2 regions of the Cytobacillus sp. FSL H8-0458 genome follow, and region 2 is predicted to be linked to the other one. Evidence: riboswitches for the same ligand, from Rfam matches in the RefSeq annotation. Region 2 holds a riboswitch; the other holds the start of a gene.

Region 1 (3,355 bases), 1.9 Mb from region 2:
TAATCGCTATAAAAAATAAAACAGTCGGATATTGTTTTCTCCACTGCGACCAGTCAATAAAGCGGTAAGCAAACAAAATCCATACAACAATAACAAGTATCAGATACATAGGACATCACCTTTAATATTTAATACATACAGGTATTGCCATTTTTTAAAAAAATATTCACCTGAAAAGCACCGTCTTTGAAGGATAGCCGGGTTACCTATATAATGGCTTTATTGTGTTAATAGAAGAAAGGGAGAGGATCATGACAGAATCAAAAATTCCACCGCAGATCAAGTTAATTGCTCTCGATATGGATGGAACTTTATTAAATTCCAAAGGGGAAATTCCTGAAGAGAACCGTGCAGCCATAAAAGAGGCAAAGGAGAAAGGAATTGAAGTCATCTTGAGCACCGGAAGATCAAGGCTTACAGCAGGCGATCATGCCGATTCCCTGGAATTAAACTCCTACTTAATCACGGTTAATGGCAGTGAAATATTTGGACCGGACGGAGAATCAATCTCAAGAGCTCCCGTTGATTCCAAAGTTATGGAATGGATGTGGAACTTATCACAGTCACATAAGACCAATTTCTGGGCCACCAGCTGCGAACAGGTCTGGAACAACGAAATGCCGGAAAATATCCATGAACATGAATGGCTCAAATTTGGATTTGATATTTCAGATGATAACATCAGGGAACTGATTCATAAGGAACTGCAGACAAAAGGCGATCTGGAAATTACTAACTCAAGCTTAACCAATATTGAAGTCAATGCTCTGGGCATCAACAAAGCCAAAGGGATCCAGAAGGTAACAGAGCTTCTGGGCATTTCCATGGAAAATGTAATGGCCATGGGTGACAGCTTGAACGATATTGCCATGATTGAGGAATCAGGCTGGGGAGTAGCGATGGGAAATGCCCAGGAAATCGTGAAAGAAACAGCCGATGCAGTGACGGGAACCAATAATGAAGCCGGTGTTGCACAGGCAATCAGAAAATGGGCATTTTAGTGAACAAAAACCGGCTATTAAGCCGGTTTTTTGATTCACTACTTTGATCTAAGTACGGTTTCCTGCAACTCGACTTTCACATTCCCTTTAATTGCCCTTGAGATCATGCAGGATGCTTCTGCTTTTTGGGCCAGCTTTCGCGCAAGTGCATGGTCCTTTTCATCGGCATCTGCCTTCAGCACGATAACCGGGCGATGAATGATTTTCCTGTAGGTAATCACACCTTTGGTCACATCCACAACACCGACTGATTCCATCGTTAGGTCATCTTTCTCAAGCCGGCTGCGTTCCATCATGGCTGCCAGGGTAATAATATAACAAGTGGCCGCCGCCCCCAGCAGCATTTCATCCGGATTGGTTCCAATTCCAGGACCATCCATTTCGGGCGGTATTGATACCTTTGTTTTCAGCCCACCTGTTTCAATTTCTCCCACATCATTGCGAAGGCCAGGCCAGTGAGCTTTTAAATGAAAATGGTGTTCAGCCATATTTAAACCCTCCAAGTTATGTATTTCTCCTTACACATTAAAGAGGAACAGGCAGAATTGCAAGACTTTACAGATTTCACGTTTCAGGCTAAGATGAAAATAGTCAACTTAATAGTTTTACTGCTAGGGGTGCCCGATGCTCGCGGGCTGAGAAAGAAACCGGACTGTTTTTTACCCTTGGGACCTGATCTGGATCATACCAGCGTAGGAAAGTAGTAATTTCGGAGAACAAGCATGATTCTCTATAGATTATTCAGCCAGGTCCAATTTCGGATCTGGTTTTTATTTTGTTCTCAAAACAAATGAATTGGCTATCAATAAGGAGGATTTTCTATGAATCTTAACGATCAGATTGTCATTATTACAGGCAGCAGCAGAGGGTTGGGCAAAGAAACAGCAAAAGCATTCTCGAGAGAAGGGGCGAGAATTGTCATTAACTATTTCCATAGCGAGGAAAAAGCCCATGCTTTGCAGAAGGAAATTGGCGAAACAGCCATTGCCATTCGTGCTGATGTTCGGGACAGAGTTCAAGTGAAATCCATGTTTAAAAAGACGAAGGAACACTTTGGAGCACCCATTACAACCATAGTCAATAATGCACTGGTGAATTTTCAATTTGACCCTGTTTCAAAAAAAGATGCAGAAACAATTAAATGGGATGATTACAAAAATCAGCTGGAAGGTGCAATTCTGGGAGCATTGAACACAGTTCAGGCAGGTATTGAAGATATGAAAAAACAGGAGTTTGGCAGGATAATCTCGGTCGGCACCAACCTATTCCAGCATCCAGTTGTACCCTATCATGACTATACGACCAGCAAAGCTGCTTTATTAGGCTTCACCAGAAATATGGCGAATGAGCTGGGCCAATATGGAATTACTGCAAATATGGTATCGGGCGGTTTGTTAAAAACGACAGACGCCAGTGCTTCGACCTCTAAGGAAGTCTTTGAAATTATCGAAAACTCGACTCCATTAAGAAAAGTCACAGAACCTGCAGAAGTGGCAGATGCGATAGTCTTCTTCGCTTCTCCCTGGGCAAGGGCAGTTACAGGACAGAATTTGGTTGTGGATGGCGGACTAGTGATGAATTAAAGGAGGATTTTAGATGAACATTCAGGAGATTAGCAGTCTATTAGATAAAGTAAGAGAGTCAAACCCTCTTGTACATAATATTACAAATGTGGTGGTAACCAATTTTACTGCCAATGGCCTGCTGGCAATTGGGGCATCACCTGTAATGGCATACGCGCATGAAGAGGCGGCTGATATGGCTAAAATCGCCGGGGCGCTGGTTCTCAATATGGGAACACTGACTGAAAAAGAAGTGAAAAGCATGCTTATCGCAGGAAAATCAGCCAATCAGCATGGGGTGCCGGTAGTTTTTGACCCGGTTGGTGCCGGCGCGACAGCTTATCGCACAGAAACAGCCAATAGAATAATGAAAGAATTAGATATTAACATCATAAGAGGCAATGCTGCAGAAATTGCCAATGCAGCAGGACAGCAGTGGAATATTAAGGGCGTTGATGCCGGAGAAGCAGAGGGAAACACTTCTGAGCTCGCAAAGTCGGCAGCAAATAAACTTGGTGCAGTCACCGTCATTACAGGGAAACAAGACATCGTTTCAGATGGACATTCAACTCTTATGATCAACAATGGCCATCCACTGTTAACGAAAGTAACAGGTGCCGGATGTCTTTTGACTTCTGTCATTGGAGCTTTCGCAGCTGTTGAAAAGGATCCAGTAAAAGCGGCAGCTGCTTCCTTGATCGTGTATGGCTCTGCAGCCGAAATGGCTGCAGAAAAAACGGATGGCAGAGGTCCGGGCACTTTCCAAATTGAGTTCTTAAATAGCTTATATAC
Region 2 (3,355 bases):
AATTTGCAGAGGAGGGGCTCGAAAATTATTACATGGTTTCAAATAACCTAAAAAGATGATATTATTTTCAATAAATTCAAAAAAAGGCGGGGCTGGATGATGGCAAAAGTAGAGAATATTAGTTTCGCAGAGAACTTTCCTATTTCATTTAAGGAACTGGAAGAAGAAGCAGAGAAAGTAATGGGAGCAGGCGGATTTGGCTATGTCCAATCAGGAGCAGGCGGGGAAGAAACGTTGAAAAAGAATATCGAATCCTTTGCAAAATACTCAATTGTTCCGAGAATGCTGAGGGATGTTTCAGTGCCGGATATAAGTGTGAATTTATTTGGTGAAACGTATCCTTATCCAGTATTCCTTGCGCCGATTGGAATGCAGCGGCTTGAACACAGTGAGGGTGAGCTGGCATCTGCCCGGGCGGCAGCTTCGTTCGGAGTTCCTTTTATCCAGAGCACAGTATCCAGTTATTCCATTGAAGAAATCGCAAAGGCAACAGGCTCGAGTCCAAAATGGTTCCAATTATATTGGTCCAATTATGAAGAAGCATCCTTCAGTATGGTTCGCCGTGCAGAGGAAGCAGGGTATGAGGCAATTGTGTTAACGGTTGATACGGTGATGATGGGATGGAGGGAAGCTGATTTAAGAAACAATTTTTCCCCATTAAAGCTTGGCTATGGAAAAGCAAATTATGAAAGCGATCCAGTCTTTATGGGGTCTCTCCAGGACGGCGATGTCGTACAGGGGATCCTTGATAATATTCATCATCCAACATTAAGCTGGGAGCATATTGCCAGATTAAAAGAGAAAACCAGCCTGCCAATTTTATTAAAGGGCATCCTCCACCCGGAAGATGCCAGGCTGGCCATTGAAAGAGGGATAGACGGAATCATTGTCTCCAATCATGGCGGCAGACAGCTTGATGGAGTGATTGCGGCGATTGATGCGCTTGAACCGATTGCGAAGGAAGTTAAAGGCCGGATTCCAGTATTGTTTGACAGCGGCATTCGCCGAGGTTCAGATGTGGTTAAAGCTCTGGCACTGGGAGCTGACGCCGTTTGTCTGGGGCGGCCGTATGTGTACGGCTTGGCCGTTGGCGGGCAGGATGGAGTTGAAAAAGTGCTTGCCAACTTCATAGAAGAAACAAAAGTGTCGCTTTCTCTGGCAGGGGTGGGGAGCTTAAAGGATATTGCTGGTCTGCAGTTAATTCGATAAAGCTTTCTTAAAAAAAGCGTGGCTTGTTGACAGCGGAGCATGTGTTTAATAGTATACCTATAGGGGTACATAATTGATATGCCAATACTAAAGGAGATGCAGTCATGTTCGATTACACAGCTGAAACCGAAAAATCAATTGAAGAAGCGATATTCTCACTGGAAGGAAGTCTGAAGGACGAAAAGTTCGGAGTTCTATGGCAGTTTAATGTTCAGGAGAAGCTGCAGGAAAAAGGCTTGGAATATAACGAGGCATTCCATGTGTTAGAGGTATGTAATCCGGATGAAGCACATCGCGTTTTAACACAGAATAAAATGGCCGGCTACTTCCTGCCTTGTAAAATTGTCGTCTATGAAGACAAGGGCAAAACGAAAATTGGGATGCCTAAGCCGACTAGTATGATTGAGCTAATCAATGACGAATCTGTTCAAAGCTTCGCAGCAGAAATTGAAGAGCGCTTAATCCAGTGCATCAAGAAAAGTTTATAAGCTAAAAGATTGATGACAGTGCCGTGATAATTTGTTAAGCTTGAGACAGCTTATCAAATTAAATATCTATGTAACTACTAGGGGTGCCCCGAAATGTGCGGGCTGAGAGGAAAGCGCTTATAGCTTTCCGACTCTTATGGACCTGATCTGGTTAATGCCAGCGGAGGGAAGTAGGATTTGACAATTGTCGATTCATATACTTAAACCATGCCGGGTCCTTTGTGGGGATCTGGCATTTTTTGTATACATACTTCTTATCCTGATAAGCAATCAGGCTGCCCTTTTAGAAAGGAGGTTTAGATGAGCAGAACCCGATTGTTAACTACGATGGCTTTATTTACGGCGATTGGGACACTGGGATCCCATTTACTCTGGTTCCCGGCTGGTATAGCGAAGGCCTATCCGGTCCAGCATGCGGTAAATGTATTGGCAGCGGTGACCCTTGGACCCCTGCCTGCAGCAGCAGTCGCTTTTATGATTGCTTTGCTGCGTAATTTGCTTGGTTTCGGGACGCTGCTTGCGTTTCCAGGCGGCATGATCGGTGCGTTTTTGGCTGGTGTCCTTTATTTGAAGTTCGGACGGAAAATATGGGCTGCCGCTGGAGAGGTGGTGGGCACCGGCATAATCGGTGCATTGTTTGCCGTTCCATTCGCAAAGTTTCTTATGGGCAGTGCAGCTGGTGCATTCTTCTTTGTGCCGCCGTTTCTGGTCAGCAGCATTGCCGGTGCGACGATAGGCTGGATGGTGTTAGCGAAGGTTAAAGAGAAGAATTTGGTTCAGAATATGTGATGATTTTGGGCTGGAGAAGTAAGATAAGTAAGCCGATTAGGGGAGAGCATCATAACAATCTGGCTTTATGAGCGAAATTTACGATTTATGAGCGAAAAACCACAAGTGAAAAATTGGTAAAAAACAAAAAACGTTAGAAAACTGCTAGGGGCGCTACGGCTGAGATAAGGAGCTTTCTCCTTTGTCCCTTGGAACCTGATCTGGATAATTCCAGCGCAGGGAAGCGGTGAGGACCTCAATCTATATCCTCATGCTTTTTCCCCGGCAGCTTCTGAATTTAATAAGGAGGCTATTTTTTATGACTTTTTCAGAGATTCTGCGCAAGGAAAATGAAGATTTGTTTAAACTGATATTTGAGCACCCGTTTGTCCAGGGGATCGGGAGAGGGGATGTGCCGAAAGAGGCACTGGCCCATTACATTAAAGCAGATTTTGAGTATTTGAATGCGTTCATGCATATTTATGGGATTGCCATTTCAAAGTCTGCAGAGCGAAAGGATATTGCTTATTTTAATCAGCAAATAGAATTCGTATTGAACAGCGAAGTGCATCCCCATCATAATTTTTGCCAGCAGATTGGCGTGGATTACGAAGCATTGCAGGGATATCCGCTCCCGCCAACAGCTGATCATTATGTAAAGCATATGATGTATCATGCCCACACAGGCGGCATGGGTGAAATCCTAGCTGCATTATTGCCTTGTCCATGGACTTATTGGGAAATTGGGCTTGAGCTCATGAAGCAATATGAGCCAGATGAGAACCATCCGTTTTATCCGTGGATCTCTTTTTATGCAAATCTTAGAGTCGAAGCTGTGACCATGAATATGAGAAACCGTTTGGATGAGCTTGCTGATGCGGCATCACCGG

What was found. Region 2 has a riboswitch for thiamine pyrophosphate ahead of thiW (energy coupling factor transporter S component ThiW). Riboswitches for the same ligand answer to the same signal wherever they lie in the genome.
Region 1: another riboswitch for thiamine pyrophosphate. It lies ahead of NYE23_RS08805 (3-oxoacyl-ACP reductase); the one in region 2 lies ahead of thiW (energy coupling factor transporter S component ThiW).

The regions. Positions count from the first base shown of each region.
Region 1 is NZ_JBBOBR010000001.1:1,818,306-1,821,660, forward strand. It holds gene NYE23_RS08790 (CBO0543 family protein) at 1-109, opposite strand, end outside; gene NYE23_RS08795 (Cof-type HAD-IIB family hydrolase) at 252-1,001, shown strand; gene NYE23_RS08800 (OsmC family protein) at 1,040-1,489, opposite strand; TPP riboswitch at 1,605-1,717, shown strand; gene NYE23_RS08805 (3-oxoacyl-ACP reductase) at 1,823-2,584, shown strand; gene thiM (hydroxyethylthiazole kinase) at 2,598-3,355, shown strand, end outside.
Region 2 is NZ_JBBOBR010000001.1:3,756,466-3,759,820, reverse strand. It holds gene NYE23_RS18840 (alpha-hydroxy-acid oxidizing protein) at 100-1,209, shown strand; gene NYE23_RS18835 (DUF302 domain-containing protein) at 1,314-1,697, shown strand; TPP riboswitch at 1,767-1,883, shown strand; gene thiW (energy coupling factor transporter S component ThiW) at 1,998-2,486, shown strand; TPP riboswitch at 2,623-2,725, shown strand; gene tenA (thiaminase II) at 2,785-3,355, shown strand, end outside.